2 regions of the Rhizobium indicum genome follow, and region 2 is predicted to be linked to the other one. Evidence: predicted binding sites of a transcription regulator. Region 2 holds the regulator's gene; the other holds the start of a gene.
The links. The regulator PhoB, encoded in region 2, activates phosphate uptake and scavenging genes when phosphate is short. The targets are predictions, from matches to a motif close to TGTCATNNANCTGTCAT.
Positions count from the first base shown of each region.

Region 1: the regulator PhoB is predicted to act here: its motif matches at 4,556-4,572, upstream of FFM53_RS18305 (acid phosphatase).

Region 1 is NZ_CP054021.1:3,780,415-3,788,398, reverse strand. Features, by position in the region: gene urtB (urea ABC transporter permease subunit UrtB) at 1-1,008, opposite strand, end outside; gene urtA (urea ABC transporter substrate-binding protein) at 1,123-2,415, opposite strand; gene FFM53_RS18305 (acid phosphatase) at 2,601-4,505, opposite strand; gene FFM53_RS18300 (hybrid sensor histidine kinase/response regulator) at 4,685-7,984, shown strand, end outside.
Region 2 is NZ_CP054021.1:2,108,181-2,116,164, forward strand. Features, by position in the region: gene FFM53_RS10460 (aspartate aminotransferase family protein) at 1-706, opposite strand, end outside; gene FFM53_RS10465 (GcrA family cell cycle regulator) at 1,127-1,666, shown strand; gene phoB (phosphate regulon transcriptional regulator PhoB) at 2,241-2,924, opposite strand; gene phoU (phosphate signaling complex protein PhoU) at 3,057-3,770, opposite strand; gene pstB (phosphate ABC transporter ATP-binding protein PstB) at 3,815-4,630, opposite strand; gene pstA (phosphate ABC transporter permease PstA) at 4,646-5,968, opposite strand; gene pstC (phosphate ABC transporter permease subunit PstC) at 5,965-7,446, opposite strand; gene FFM53_RS10495 (substrate-binding domain-containing protein) at 7,617-7,984, opposite strand, start outside.

The DNA of each region.
Region 1 (7,984 bases), 1.7 Mb from region 2:
GTAGAGATAGCGGATGACGGCGCGCTCGATCACCAGACCGACGAAGCCGGTAAAGACGAAGGCCGCAGGCACGGCAAAGGCCAGCGAATAATCGGCAAGTTCAGGAAAGGCGGAGGTAATGTATTCCTGCACCACATAGGTGGTGTAGGCGCCGATCATCACCATTTCGCCATGCGCCATGTTGATGACGCCCATGACGCCGAAGGTGATGGCAAGGCCGATCGCGGCAAGCAGCAGTACCGAGCCGAGAGACAATCCGTACCAGATGTTCTGGACGATATCCCACAGCGCCAGGCTGCGATTGATGGAGCTGATATCCGCCTGGATCGCCGGCTTCAGGTCGTCCGGCGCGGTTTCGAGTGTGGTCGTGAGGATGGTCAGCGCATCGCGATTGCCGCGCGCCGCGATCGTATCGATCGCAGCCTTCTTGTCTTCGACGCTCGCATCCGTCTTGAGCAGCAGCACTGCGCGCGCCGCTTCCATCGTATTCTTGATCTCAGCGTCTTTTTCGGCCGCAAGCGCCGTGTTCAGCAGGTCGAGATTGTCGGGATCGGCATCTTTCAGAAGGCCCTGCGCCGCGGCAAGTCGCGCGGAACGGTCCGGGCTCATCAGCGTCAGCTGGCTCGTGGCGGCGCCGATGACGCCGCGTAGCGCGTTGTTGATCTTGACCTTCGTCATCAGATCCGGATCGACATCGGCAGCGGCTTCGCCGGTGATCGGATCGGAATAGGTTGGTTCGTCATCGGTACCACCCTGGAGGAGAACCGGGCCGCCATCTGAATTGACGTAGAGAAGGCCGTCGCTCAACTGCTGCAGGATCTGGCTGACATGCTGGTCCTTGGAAGCGACCAGCGCCTTGATGGCCACTTCGCGTTCCGGGAAATCGCCGACGCCGAGCGCGTCGATGAGCACGTGGATATCGTCCTGGGCCTGGACTTCGCTCGAGATCATCACGCCCGAAAATGTCAGGCAAACCGTGATGAGGAAAATCTTTATGGCGCGATACATCGGCTTTCTCGCCCTTGATAGTGTTGGCCTCGCGGCGCAATCGCTGGGACGGAGCTTCCGCCCGGGATCAAACCCGGACGGAAGCCTTCATGCAATCATCGGATCGAGGCGTGCTCAGGAGCCCTTGCCACCGCACTTGCCCGTAGCGACGTTGAAGTTGCCGCAGGACATCGGCTTGCGCCAATCGGAGATCAGATCCTTGGAGTCAGGCAGGAAATCTGACCATTCGTCGCCGACGACGGCAGGTGTCTGCTGGACGATTTCGAACTGGCCGTCGGCCTGGATTTCACCGATCAGCACCGGCTTGGTGATGTGGTGGTTCGGCATCACGGTCGCATAACCGCCGGAGAGGTTCGGAACGCTAACGCCGATGATGGTGTCGAGAACCTTGTCGGTATCGGTCGTGCCGGCAGCCTGGACGGCCTTAACCCATGCGTTGAAGCCGATATACGCAGCTTCCATCGGGTCGTTCGTCACGCGCTTGTCGTTCTTGGTGAAAGCGTGCCAGTCCTTGATGAACTTCTTGTTGGCCGAGCTTTCGACCGATTCGAAGTAGTTCCAGGCAGCGAGATGGCCGACGAGCGGCTTGGTGTCGAGGCCGGCAAGCTCTTCTTCGCCAACCGAGAAGGCGACGACGGGGATGTCGGTTGCCTTGATGCCCTTGTTACCCAGTTCCTTGTAGAACGGAACGTTGGCATCGCCGTTGATCGTAGAGACGACGGCGGTCTTCTTGCCAGCCGAACCGAATTCCTTGATCTTGGAAACTTCGGTCTGCCAATCGGAGAAGCCGAACGGCGTGTAGTTGGTCATGATGTCTTCTTTCGGAATACCCTTCGAAATCAGGTATGCCTCGAGAATCTTGTTGGTCGTGCGCGGATAGACGTAGTCCGTACCTTCGAGAACGAAGCGCTTGACGCCTTCTTTTTCCATCAGGTAGTCGACAGCAGGAATAGCCTGCTGGTTCGGAGCAGCACCGGTGTAGAAGATGTTGCGCGAGGACTCTTCGCCTTCATACTGGACCGGGTAGAAGAGGATCGAGTTGGTCTCTTCGAAAACCGGCAGAACGGACTTGCGCGACGAGGACGTCCAGCAACCGAATACGGCGGCAACCTTGTCCTTCTGGATCAGCTCACGTGCCTTTTCGGCAAACAGCGGCCAGTCGGAAGCCGGGTCGACGACGACGGCCTCGAGCTTCTTGCCGAGAAGGCCGCCCTTCTTGTTCTGCTCGTCGATGAGCATCAGCATGGCGTCCTTGAGCGTGGTCTCGGAGATGGCCATGGTGCCGGAGAGCGAGTGCAGAATGCCGACCTTGATCGTATCATCGGCGGCAACCGCACCGCTGAAGGCAGCCGAGGCCGCCATGACGGCGCCGAGTGCAGCGCCCGCAATAGTAGTTCTGAGATTCATCTGGTTGAGCCCCTCTTCTTGTTCCGCAACAGGCCGGAAACGGAGATTAACTGTTGCTTAAGGGACTATCGGGTGCTGCAGCGCGAAAACACATACGTCGATTGACGTAGGCGCGGGGGTCAAACAGGCAGGCCAGAGAAGGAAGGGCATCCCTGCAGCAGGATGCCCCGTGTCGATGGCGGAAATTATCCGTCGATCGTTAAAGTGACTGACGTCGGGCCGTAGGAGAGGCTCGCCTTGTGGCCGGAGACCGTGACCTTGCCGAAGGTGCCGGTCACGGCACTCGCCTTCAGGATTTCGATCTTGGTTCCGGGCGTCGGGGCATAACCATCGGCAAGCGTCACCTCGAGGTCGCCGGCCAGCGCCGCCTTGCCCTCGACGACCAGCGTGCCCGCGCCGTTTTCGCCCAGCGCCGGCTTCGTCGTGGCATTGGCGAACTGCTGATAATCACCACTCACGGTCAACGGTTTTTCGGCCGCCAGAACGAGCGAACCACCGTTAACCGTCAGCCCGCCGGTACCGAAGGCCGAGGGTGAGCCGGCCACCAGCGCGCCCTCTTCCAGAACGGTGCCACCGGCATAGCTGTTTGCGCCTGACAGCCCGAGGATGCCTTGGCCGCGCTTCACCAGCCTGCCCTTGCCAGTGATGTCGTTCCGCCAGGTATCGATCGAATTGAAGCCGCCCTTTGCCGCGTCCATCGTCACGGTCACGTCCTGTTCGAACGCACCGTAACCGTCGGCGGCGGCAAACAGATTAAGACGGCCGTAACCTTCCGCATCGTCAAGGAGCGGGTAGCCGGAGGCGATCTCCGTCGTCTTCAACACGGCGCGGCGCTGCTCGCCGTCCAGATAGGGCAGACGCGTTTCGAGAAGCGCTTCAGCGCCCTGCGGCACGCGCGCCGGCTGATCGGTCGCATGGATCGTCGGCAGGCCATAGCTCAGGCGCTGCAGCACGTAGGTGCGATTGGCGTCATGATCGGCGAAACGGTCTGTAGCCAGCGGTGCCGCCTGGGCGGCAACCTCGAGCGCGCCCGCATCCGCAACGCCTGATTTGGCGACGAGCCATGACTGCGCTTGGGCGTAGGCATCGCTCTTCAGCGCGGCATTGTCGGCCTTGTTCAGATTGTAAACGACCGTGGCCGTTCCGAGCATCCGACCGCCCATCACGTCGAGAGGAGAATGCATGCCGGCGAGGATGCGGTCTTCACCCAGCTCGCTGGCGCGCGTGATCATTTCCTGAAAGCGCTGCGGCACGAGATACGCCATGGCGAGCGCATCCCGCCAGGCTTCCGCCGTATGCCCGCTCGGGAAACCGCCGTCCTCGACCGGCTTGCCGCTCTTGGCGGGCTGCAGCGTCGGCACCACCGACACGTCCTGGCTCCAGCGGTAGGGACGGCCATATTTGAAATAGCGCTTGGCAGGCTCCGTCGAGCCGTCACCGCTTGCAGCAATGATGAAGTCGATTGCAAGGCCCATGTCGGGGTTGGCATCGGTCTTGTTTTCCGCGTCCGGCTTGCTGCCGGCACCGCGATTGTTGCCCTTGTCGTCATATTTGACCGTCGTCGCGTCGGCCGCCACCTCGGTGATCGTAGTGGTCTGCTTGGAGCCGGCCTTCCAGGCATCCGTCAGCGGACCGAGGCCATCGACGATGCTGGCATTCTTGCCCCGCCGATCATCGAGATAGGCAGCGACCGCCTGATCGGCCGTCCGCGCCCGTGTCGCATTGACGACATAGCCGATGTTGGCGTCATGGACGGCCTGGTTGACGATATGGCCGTCGGTCTTGCTGGCGGGAATACCATCCCAATCCGTCTTGGTGACCGCCGGGCAATTATCCTTGGCCGGGGCTTCGACACCCGCATCGACGAAAGGCGTGCGCGGGGTCCAGATTTCGAGGAAGCCGGAGAGGAGGTGAACGGCGGCGTTGGTGTCCACCGTCGAGAAGCAGGCGTCACCGCGCTTGTTGGTGTTTCCGGCTTCCGCATAAGCAGCTTTCGCCACTGTTACCTGCTCGGCGCTGGCAAGCGATGGCACGATCGAAAGAAGGCAGACGAGGGCAGTGCTCAGACGGCAAAGGCTTAAAACAGACATGGTGATACCCGAAATGGTTGAACGAACGCCGGGAGAGTTAGAGTTCTTATGTGACAGTTCAATTGCAAAAATATTGCCATTCTGTGAACCAGCCGGTGCCTGCCTCTTGCCTTTCCCAACCATCCCGCCAAAACTGCCGGAGAGACGATGAGCCCAACCGGAATGCCGGAAAGGAAGACATGGCAGCGCGCCAACGCATCATTCCGGTAAGACGCGAATATAATCGCTGGGTCGCCAACCAGACGCTGGAAGATTACGCGCTGCGCTTCACTGCCAAGAGCGCCCGGCATTTCTCCTCGCAGCGCATCTCGCAGACCGCGATCGGCGCGATCTCCTTCCTGGCGCTGGAGGCGATCGGCGGCGCAATCACCCTCTCCTACGGCACCACCAACGCCTTTTACGCCATCATCGTCGCCTCGATCGCCATGCTGGCGATCGGCCTGCCGATCAGCCGCTACGCCATCCGCCACGGCGTCGACATCGATCTTCTGACGCGTGGCGCGGGCTTCGGCTATATCGGCTCGACCATCACCTCGCTGATCTATGCGAGCTTCACCTTCATGCTGTTTGCGATCGAGGCATCGATCATGTCCGGGGCGCTGGAGCTCACCCTCGGCATCCCGCTCTGGATCGGCTACATCATCAGCGCCGTCATGGTGATCCCGCTGGTGACGCACGGCGTACGGCTGATCAGCAAGTTCCAGCTGATGACCCAGCCCTTCTGGATCGTGCTGAATATCCTGCCCTTCATCTTCATCGCCCTGTTGGACTGGGAAAAATTCGATCTCTGGCGCGCCTTCGCCGGCATCCGCCATGCCTCCGGTCCGCCCGGCACCATCGCCGAATTCGATCTGGTGGAGTTCGGCGCGGCCTCCGCCGTCATCCTGGCGCTGATGTCGCAGATCGGCGAACAGGCCGACTTCCTGCGCTTCCTGCCGCCGGACCCGCAGCGCAAGTGGCGCCACCGCCTGGCGATCTTTCTCGCCGGGCCCGGCTGGGTCATCATCGGCGCGCCGAAGTTGCTTGCCGGCTCCTTCCTGGTCGTGCTGACCTTCACCTCGGGCGTCCCCCTCGATCGCGCCGCCGACCCGGCGCAGATGTATCTGACCGCCTTCGGCTACATGGTCCCCTGGCATAATGGCGCGCTGCTGTTGATGGCCGCCTTCGTCGTCGTCTCGCAGCTGAAGATCAATGTGATGAACGCCTATGCCGGTTCGCTCGCCTGGTCGAACTTCTTCTCGCGGCTGACCCACAGCCATCCCGGCCGCGTCATCTGGCTGGTCTTCAACGTCGCAATCGCCCTGCTTTTGATGGAACTCGGCATCTACCGGCTGCTGGAGGAGACGCTCGGCATCTTCTCGATCATCGCCATGGCCTGGCTCTGCACGATCTCCGCCGATCTCTTCATCAACAAGCCGCTGGGGCTGGCTCCTCCCGGCATCGAGTTCAAGCGTGCCCACCTCTACGACATCAACCCGGTCGGCCTCGGCGCCATGACGCTGTCGGCGACGGTGTCGCTGATTGCCCATTTCGGCGCCTTCGGGGAGATCGCCGCCTCGCTCGCTCCCTATATTACGCTGGTCATTGCGCTGGTCGCCTCGCCTGTCATCGCCTGGGCAACGAAAGGCAAGTTCTATCTCGCCCGCAAGCCGCGCCAGAGCTGGAAGAACCTGGCGAACATCACCTGCTCGGTCTGCGAGCATCCGTTCGAGCCGGAGGACATGGCCTGGTGCCCGGCCTATGCCGCGCCGATCTGCTCGCTCTGCTGCTCGCTCGACAGTCGCTGCCACGACATGTGCAAGCCGGCTGCCCGTTTCAACGCGCAGGTCGGCACCGTCGCCAAGGCGTTGCTGCCGGAAGCCATTCTGGGGAAGCTGGCGACGCGCCTTGGCCGCTACGGCATCGCCGTCGTGCTGGCATTGACCGCCATCGGCGCAATCCTGGCGATGATCGCCCATCAGGTCGCCTCCGCCTCGCCCGAGACGGGTGAGGTCGTCAATCGCACCATCCTCATCGTCTTCTTCGTCTTCTCGGTGATCTCAGGCGTCGTCTGCTGGTTCTATGTGCTCGCCCATGACAGCCGCGTCGTTGCCGAGGAGGAATCCTCACGCCAGAACACGCTGCTGCTGAAGGAAATCGCCGCCCACAAGAAGACCGACGCCGCCCTGCAAAACGCCAAGGAGACGGCCGAGGCCGCCAACCGCGCCAAGAGCCGCTACGTCGTCGGGCTCAGCCATGAATTACGCACGCCGCTGAACGCCGTGCTCGGCTACGCCCAGATCCTCGAACGCGACGAGACCATCCCGGCGCCGCGCCAATCCTCGATCAAGGTCATCCGCCGTAGCGCCGAACACCTCTCCGGCCTGATCGACGGCCTGCTGGATATTTCGAAGATCGAGGCCGGCCGCCTGCAGGTCTATTCCAACGAGATCAACATCCAGGATTTTCTCGACCAGATCGTCGATATGTTCCGCCCGCAGGCGCAGGCAAAGGGGCTTGCCTTCATCCATGAGCGCGCGCCGGCCTTGCCGCAATTCGTCCGCACCGACGAAAAGCGCCTGCGCCAGATCCTCGTCAACCTGCTCTCCAATGCCATCAAGTTCACTGACGAAGGCAGCGTCACCTTCGATGTCGGCTATCGCAGCCAGGTCGCGACCTTTACCGTTGCCGATACCGGCCGAGGCATCACGGAGAAAGACCTGCCCCGTATTTACGAACCCTTCCAGCGCGGTGAAGCCGAAAGCGTGCGGCCGATGCCGGGGCTCGGCCTCGGCCTCACCATCACCCGGCTTCTGACCAATACGCTCGGGGGCGAGATCTCGGTTTCAAGCGCGAAGGACGAAGGCTCGACCTTCCGCGTCCGGCTGATGCTGTCTGCCGTCACGCGCGCCGTGGCCGCAGCGCCGCAGGAGAAGCGCATCGTCGGTTATGACGGCCCGCGCCGCACGGTCGTCGTCGTCGACGACAACGAGGACCACCGCGAGATGATGCGCGAGATCCTGGCGCCGCTCGATTTCATCGTGTTGACGGCGGCAGGCGGCGGCGAATGCCTGACGCTGATCGAGGGCATCATGCCGGACCTTTTCCTCGTCGATATCCTGATGCCCGGCATGAACGGCTGGCAGCTCGTCTCGCGTCTGCGCGAGGCCGGCCAGACGGCACCGGTGCTGATGCTCTCGGCCAATATCGGTGACGCGGCCGTTCTCAGCGACAGTGACGACAGCCACAATGATGCGATCGGCAAGCCGGTCGACATCCGCCAGCTGCGCGACAAGCTCGCCCTGCATCTTGGCCTGACATGGATCTATGCCGATGCCACGCCAGCCGTTCCTGTCAAGATCGAAGCGCCGATGCTGAGCCCAGGTGCTGCCCATGTGCAGGAATTGCTGCGGCTCGGCGAGATCGGCTATATCAGAGGCATCGAAGCCAAGCTTTCGGACCTTGCCAAGGTGGAGGCAAATCAGCCATTCACGGAGGAA
Region 2 (7,984 bases):
TGCCCGACCATTCATGGGCGAAGAGCTTGCCGGTGCGGCCGACGCCGGTCTGGACCTCGTCGAGGATCAACAGCAGGCCGTTGTCGTCGCAGAGCTGGCGAAGCGCCTTCATGAACTCAGGCGTGGCGGGGCGAACGCCGCCCTCGCCCTGCACCGGCTCGATGAGGATGCCAGCCGTGGCATCGGTAATCGCGGCGCGGACCGCTTCGATATCGCCGAAAGCCACCTGATCGAAACCCGGCGCCTTGGGGCCGAAGCCTTCGAGATATTTCTCCTGGCCGCCGGCGGCGATCGTCGCCAGCGTCCGTCCGTGGAAGGCGCCTTCGAAGGTGATGATATGGAAGCGCTCGGGATGGCCCTTGGAAAACTGATAGCGACGCGCCGTCTTGATCGCGCATTCGAGCGCCTCGGCACCCGAGTTGGTGAAGAACACCTTGTCGGCGAAGGTGGCGTCCGTCAGGCGTTTTGCCAGACGCTCCTGTCCGGGGATCTCGTAGATGTTCGACAGGTGCCAGACCTTGTCGGCCTGCTCCTTCAGCGCGCCGACCACATGCGGATTGCTGTGGCCGACGGAGGTGACGGCGACGCCGGCGCCGAAATCGAGATATCGCTCGCCAGTTTCGGTGATCAGCCATACGCCCTCGCCTCGCTCGAACCGCAGCGGGGCACGAGAATAGGTGTCATAAAGCGGCGCGGCTTCAGCCATGGCGCGATCTCCATCAAAGTTGCCGGGCAATGACTCCGGCTAAGGAAACCAGGCCCGAAAAATCAAAAATGCCGCCTTGCGGCGGCGAGTGGCACTATTTCCTTTTCGCGCTGCAATGTCAACAAAACGGCGCCCTTAGCGTATGCAGCACAGGTGTACAGCGGCATTTTCAGTCTTCAACAGGCATTATTGCAGAAATGACACGCAGGGGCAGCAAGTTGGGGAAAACTACGAATTCGATTCATCCGGATTCATGCGACTCTTGTCACGGAGTCAGGCTCACACTAGGTTAAAGATCAATTACTAGACTGCATGCGGCGGAACTAGTCACCAAAATTGATCAAGCGTTTCTTGTTTCGGAGCTCCCGGGACAACGGTGAGGGATTCTGCCATCACCAACGCAAAAGGTGGAGACAGGGCATGAACTGGACAGACGAGCGGGTCGAGAAACTCAAGAAACTTTGGGCCGAAGGACTGAGCGCCAGCCAGATCGCTGCGCAGCTTGGCGGGGTCAGCAGAAACGCGGTCATCGGCAAAGTGCACCGGCTGTGCCTTCCCGGCCGTGCCAAGGCCGGCGGCACCAACACCGCGGCGCGAACGCCGAAGCGCAATACATCGGCGCCGCGCGCGCCGAACTTCGCCTCTCGCATCACCACCCGCACCGTTACCCGCCAGCAGGGCGCGACGATGCTGAAGGAAGAGATCGAGATCGAGATCGAAACGATCGAGGAAATGGAATACGTGCCAAGAGGCAATGTGGTGGTGCCGATTTCGCGCCGCCTCGGCCTGACGGAACTGACCGAGCGCACCTGCAAGTGGCCGGTCGGCGATCCGCTGAAGGACGACTTCCATTTCTGCGGCTGCGAGTCCCCCGACAATTCGCCCTATTGCAGCTATCACCAGAAGCTTGCCTACCAGCCGGTCAACGAACGCCGCCGGGCGGCAGCGCGGGCCAGCTGAGCGGGCTGACCATTGCTAGAATGCAGAAAACGGGCCGATTGGCCCGTTTTTTTATGCGCGGATGGGAGCGCTTGGGTGTTCAGTTCGTTGAGAACGCCGACTTGCCCTCATCCGGCTGCCGCCACCTACCAGGGTCGAGCCATGGGTCTCGACCTTTCCTTCGGTTCTCAAGGGGCGAAGTGACATGCCGCAACATCTCGATTCCCTCTTCTCCCCTCGGGGAGAAGGTGCCCGTAGGGCGGATGAGGGGGCCAGGGAAGCCGGTCTTTCTTACAACGCCATGCGGGTTTCGACCGCGTTGGCGTCGTTTCGATCGTGGTCAGGGCGCAGCCATTCGGCATGTGGGATAGGTTATCACGGAAAGAGTGTGCCGTGTGGCCCCCTCATCCGCCTGCCGGCACCTTCTCCCCGAGGGGAGAAGAGATTGTGCCGCAACCCTCTCCGTCCCCACCAACCCTTTCGCAGGGCACGTCCCTTGCCCCTTTTACGGGGACGGGGCGAGACGAGTGGCTTAACCCTGGCAGGTTAGGACATTCGCGCGAGCGGCTTTGTCAGCAGGCTCAGATGGAAGCCCTCAGGCTTCCATCGAATAACCGGCGCCGCGGACGGTGCGGATGACGTCCTGCATGTTGGAGAAATTCAGCGCCTTGCGCAGGCGGCCGACATGGACGTCGACGGTGCGCTCGTCGACATAGATATCGTGGCCCCAGACGCCGTCGAGAAGCTGCGAGCGGGAGAAGACCCGGCCCGGCGACGACATCAGGAATTCCAGGAGGCGGAATTCGGTGGGGCCAAGGCGGACTTCGCGGGTCTTGCGATGGACGCGATGGGTCTCGCGGTCGAGCTCGATATCGCCGCACTTCAGCACCGTCGACAGCACCTCGGGGCGGGCGCGACGTAGCATCGCCTTGACGCGGGCAACGAGCTCGGGGGTCGAGAAGGGCTTGACGACATAATCGTCGGCGCCCGTCGACAGCCCGCGGACGCGCTCGCTCTCTTCGCCGCGCGCCGTCAGCATGATGATTGGCAGGCGCTCGGTCTCCGGCCGCATGCGCAGGCGCCGGCAGAGCTCGATGCCGGAGACACCCGGCAGCATCCAATCGAGGATGAGAAGATCGGGCGTGCGCTCCTGGAGCCGCATTTCGGCTTCGTCGCCACGAAGGATGGTATCGACCTCGAAGCCTTCCGCTTCGAGATTGTAGCGAAGAAGCACGCTGAGGGCTTCCTCGTCTTCAACAACTGCAACTCTCGGGATCATGCGTGTCGGTCTCCTCGCGCATGATCCTTAAACCAGGGTGATTTAAGCAGTGCATCCTGCGCAAATTCAAAAATTGGCTGCGACCTCTTTGCGCGCCCGGACGGGCGCGCACGCAATTGACTGTGCGGGCGGTTATTCGGTGACCGCGCCGACGGTGTTGGCGCTGTCATCCTTCGGACGATCACCTTCCGGCTGCGCGCCTGTCGCCATGTAAAAGATCGTCTCGGCGATGTTGGTGGCATGGTCGCCGATGCGCTCGATGTTCTTGGCGCAGAAGAGAAGATGCGTGCAGCTGGTGATGTTGCGCGGATCTTCCATCATGTAGGTCAGGAGTTCGCGGAACAGCGAGGTGTACATCGCGTCGATCTCGTTGTCGCGTTCACGGATCGCATTCGCCTTGTCGGCTGAACGATTGGTGTAGACATCGAGCACTTCCTTGAGCTGGACGAGCGCCAGCTCGGACAGATGCTCGAGGCCGCGGGCAAGCTTGCGGGGAACGCCGGTGCTTTGGACGGCGATGACGCGCTTGGCGGTGTTCTTGCCGAGGTCGCCGACGCGTTCGAGATCGGCGGCGATGCGGATCGAACCCATGATTTCACGCAGGTCCGAGGCCATCGGCTGACGGCGGGCGATCGTGACGATCGCCTTGTCGCCGATTTCGCGTTCGGCGTGATCGAGGATCACATCGTCCGAGATGACCTTCTGCGCCAGCGCCGTATCGCCGTTGACGAGGGCGCGCACGGATTCGCCGACCATCTGCTCGGCCAGGCCGCCCATTTCGGAAATCCGCCTGGACAGGAACTTCAGATCATCATCGTAGGCAGAAAAAATATGTGTCGATGCCATGGGGCTTTATCCTCGAATAACGGGAAGGCTTGGTGTCGCCAAAATCAACCGAAGCGACCCATGATGTAGTCCTGGGTGCGCGGATCGTCGGGATTGGTGAACATCTTGTCGGTGTCGTTCTCCTCGACGAGGTTGCCGAGGTGGAACATGGCGGTGCGCTGCGAGACACGCGCGGCCTGCTGCATGGAGTGGGTAACGATGACGATCGTATAGTTCTCGCGCAGCTCGTGGATCAGCTCCTCGACCTTGGCGGTGGCGATCGGGTCGAGCGCCGAGCAGGGCTCGTCCATCAGGATGACTTCCGGGCTGACGGCGACGGCACGCGCAATGCAAAGGCGCTGCTGCTGGCCGCCGGACAGGCCGGTGCCAGATTCATGCACGCGGTCCTTGACCTCGTTCCAGAGACCGGCGCGCTGCAGGCTGGTCTCGACGATCTGATCGAGGTCGGCCTTCGACTTGGCAAGGCCATGGATGCGCGGGCCGTAGGAGACGTTTTCGTAGATCGTCTTCGGGAACGGGTTCGGCTTCTGGAAGACCATGCCGACGCGGGCGCGAAGTTCGACGACGTCGATATCGGGATCATAGACATCGTCGGTGTCGAGGGTGATCTTGCCGGTGACGCGGCAGCCGTCGATCGTGTCGTTCATGCGGTTGAGGCACCGCAGGAAGGTCGACTTGCCGCAGCCGGACGGGCCGATCAGGGCGGTTACGGTGTTTTCGCGGACGTTCAGGTTCACATCGAAAAGCGCGCGCTTCTCGCCGTAGTAAACCGAGACATCCTTTCCGATCATCTTATACGGGACGTTGCTCATCTTGTGATCCAGCGCCTTTTCAACTGCAGCTTCCGTCAACATGTTCATGATGTGTAACTCCGTTTACCAGCGGCGCTCGAAGCGACGACGCAAGAGGATGGCGCCCATGTTCATGACGATCAGGAACAGGAGCAGGACAATGATGGCACCCGAAGTACGCTCAACGAAGGCACGTTCTGCCTCGTTGGCCCACATATAGACCTGTACGGGCAGAGCCGTCGAGGGATCGAGCGGTGTCGTCGGCGTGTTGGCGACGAAGGCGACCATGCCGATCAGGAGCAGCGGCGCGGTTTCGCCGAGCGCGTGCGCCAGGCCGATGATCGTGCCGGTCAGGATGCCGGGCATGGCGAGCGGCAGCACATGGTGGAACACCATCTGCATCTTCGAAGCGCCGAGGCCGAGCGCTGCGGCGCGGATCGACGGCGGCACGGCGCGCAGTGCCGCACGCGTCGCGATGATGATCGTCGGCAGGGTCATCAGCGTCAGCACCAGGCCGCCGACCAGCGAGGCCGAGCGCGGCAGGCCGATGAAGTTGATGAAGACGGAAAGACCGAGCAGGCCGTAGACGATCGAAGGAACCGCGGCGAGGTTGTTGATGTTGACCTCGATCAGGTCCGTCAGCTTGTTCTTCGGCGCGAACTCCTCGAGATAGATCGAGGCGGCGACGCCGATCGGCAGGGCAAGCACGAGCACGATCAGCATCAGGTAGAGCGAGCCGATCAGGGCGACGCCCAGGCCTGCGGCTTCCGGACGGCTGGAATTGCCGTTGACGAAGAGGCCGGTGTTGAACTGCTTGTGGAGAGCGCCGCTCGCCTTCAGTTCGTTCATCCAGCCGACCTGCTTGTCGTTGACCTTGCGGTTCTTCTCATCGACCGAGAGGTCGATCTGGCCCTTGTTGGCGCTGTCGACATTGGCGTCGGCAAGCACCGTGACATTGACCGTCTTGCCGATGATCGACGGATCGGCCATCACCATATCGCGCAGCTGGATCGGCGCACCCTTGGAGAGCATGGCGGATGCATCGCGCACGTCGGGACGGCTCGAGGCATTGACGTTCAGCTGCTTGACGATCGCGTCGCGCAAGAGAACCGGGTAGTTGGCGGCGATCAACACCGAAGGGTCGGTCGCACGCTTGTTGTTCGGGTCGATCGTCTTCTCGGAGAATTCGATCGGCAGGGTGACCGCCGTCTGCTGGAAGGCGGTGTAGCCCTTGCCGATCACCGTCCACAGCAGGATAAAGAGGAAGACGAGACCGAAGGTGATGGCGGCAATGCCATAGGCCTGGAACCGGCGCTCGGCGGCGTAGCGGCGCTTGATACCGATATCGCGGCGCGCTGGCGCCTTGGAAACGGTGACGCCTGATGTGGGAGAAACAATATCCGTCATTCGTACTGCTCCCGGTATTTGCGCACGATGTAGAGCGCATAGATATTGAGGCAAAGCGTGATGCAGAAGAGGGTGATGCCGAGGGCAAAAGCAACCAGCGTCTGCGGCGAGGTGAACTCAAGGTCGCCGGTCAGCTGGTTGACGATCTTGACGGTCACCGTCGTCATCGGCTCGAAGGGGTTGATCTGGATGCGGGCAGCCACACCGGCGGCCAGCACGACGATCATGGTTTCGCCGATGGCGCGCGAGGCGGTCATCAGCAATGCGCCGACGATGCCGGGAAGGGCTGCGGGCAAGACCACTTTCTTGATGGTTTCGGAGCGTGTGGCGCCAAGACCGAGCGAACCGTCACGCAGTGACCCCGGCACGGCGGTGATGATATCGTCCGACAGCGAGGACACGTAGGGGATCAGCATGATGCCCATGACGATGCCGGCCGTCAGAACGCTCTGCGCCTGGATGAAGTTGCTGTAGTTGCCGGAGAGGAGGCCGCTGACCTGGGCGGAAAAGTCGCGCAGGAACGGGCCGACGGTGACGAGCGCGAAGAACCCGTAGACGATCGTCGGAATACCGGCGAGCACTTCGAGGAGCGGCTTGGCGACCCCACGCACCTTCGGCGAGGCGTATTCGGCCATGTAGATGGCGGCGAAGAGGCCGACCGGCACGGCGACCAGCATGGCGACCAGGCCGATATAGATCGTGCCGAGCAGCAGCGGGATCAGGCCGAACTGACCGAAGGACGAGCTGCCGGCGCCGGCAAAGCGCGGATCCCAGACGGTGCCGAAGAAGAAGTCCATGGCGGGAACGGCCGCGAAGAAGCGGGCGGCTTCCGACAGCATGGAGAAGACGATGCCGATCGTCGTCAGAATAGCGATCGAGGAGGCAAGCAGCAGGCCCCAGAGCATGACGCGCTCGACCCGGTTGCGGGCGCGGAAGCGCGGCGCGATGGAGCGCAGTGCGTAGAAGGCGCCAGCAACGGCGAGAGCGAAGACGATCGCCGTCATGGCGATGCGGCTCGTCATGCTCATGGCGTTGAGCTTTTTGGCGGCATCGAGCATGTAAGGCAGCGGCTGGCTGGCAAGCGGCACGCCCTTTTCGAGGAGCTTGGCCTGCAGGGCAGCCGGATCGTTGCCGACCGCGGCAGTTTCGTCCGAGGTCAGCATCGTCAGGCCGCGGGCAACCGTCGCCACCGTCGAATAGCCGAGATCCTGCTCGACCGAGGCTTGAGCCTTGATATCGTCGGGAAAAGCGCCGCGAACCGAGGACTGGATGATGCCGGGGCTGACGGAGAGCCAGAGGCCAAGCACGATGAGGGCGGGAAGAATTGCCCAGATCGCCGCATAGGCGCCGTAATAGGCCGGCCGTGAATGCAATGCGGAGGACCGGCCTCCGGCAAGCGCCGTGGCGCGGTTGCGCGCGACCAGATAGGCGGCGACTCCGATCACCACAAGGCACAAAAGTATGATGGATGTGCTCATTCGTTACGTCCCCAGGCCCATAGCCCCAAAAAGCCCGGCAGCTTGATCAGCCTGCCTTCAGCTTCCAATCATGGAGAAGGAATTCCAACCCTGCAGCTCCGGAACCGCCGGCGCGCAGGGACATAAGGCAATGCCGGCGCGGGCCAAAAGGCACCGCGCCGGCAGAGTCATTACATGGACTTGCCGGCTTCGACGTCCTTGCGGATCGCTTCGCGCTCGGCATCCGGAGCGGCAACGAGGCCGTATTCGACGAGCGGGCTGTCAGGGCCGATCATCTGGTCGGATACGAAGAAGTTGACGTATTCCTTCAGGCCCGGAACGGCGCCGAGATGTGCCTTCTTGACGTAGAAGAACAGCGGGCGGGAAACCGGGTAGGTGCCGTTGGAGATCGTTTCGGTGGACGGAACGATACCGCTCATGGTCGCAACCTTGAGCTTGTCGGCATTGTTTTCGTAGAAGGAAAGGCCGAATACGCCGACGCCGGTCTTGTTGGCGGCGATGCGTGCCAGGGTTTCCGGATAGTCGCCGTCGATGTCGA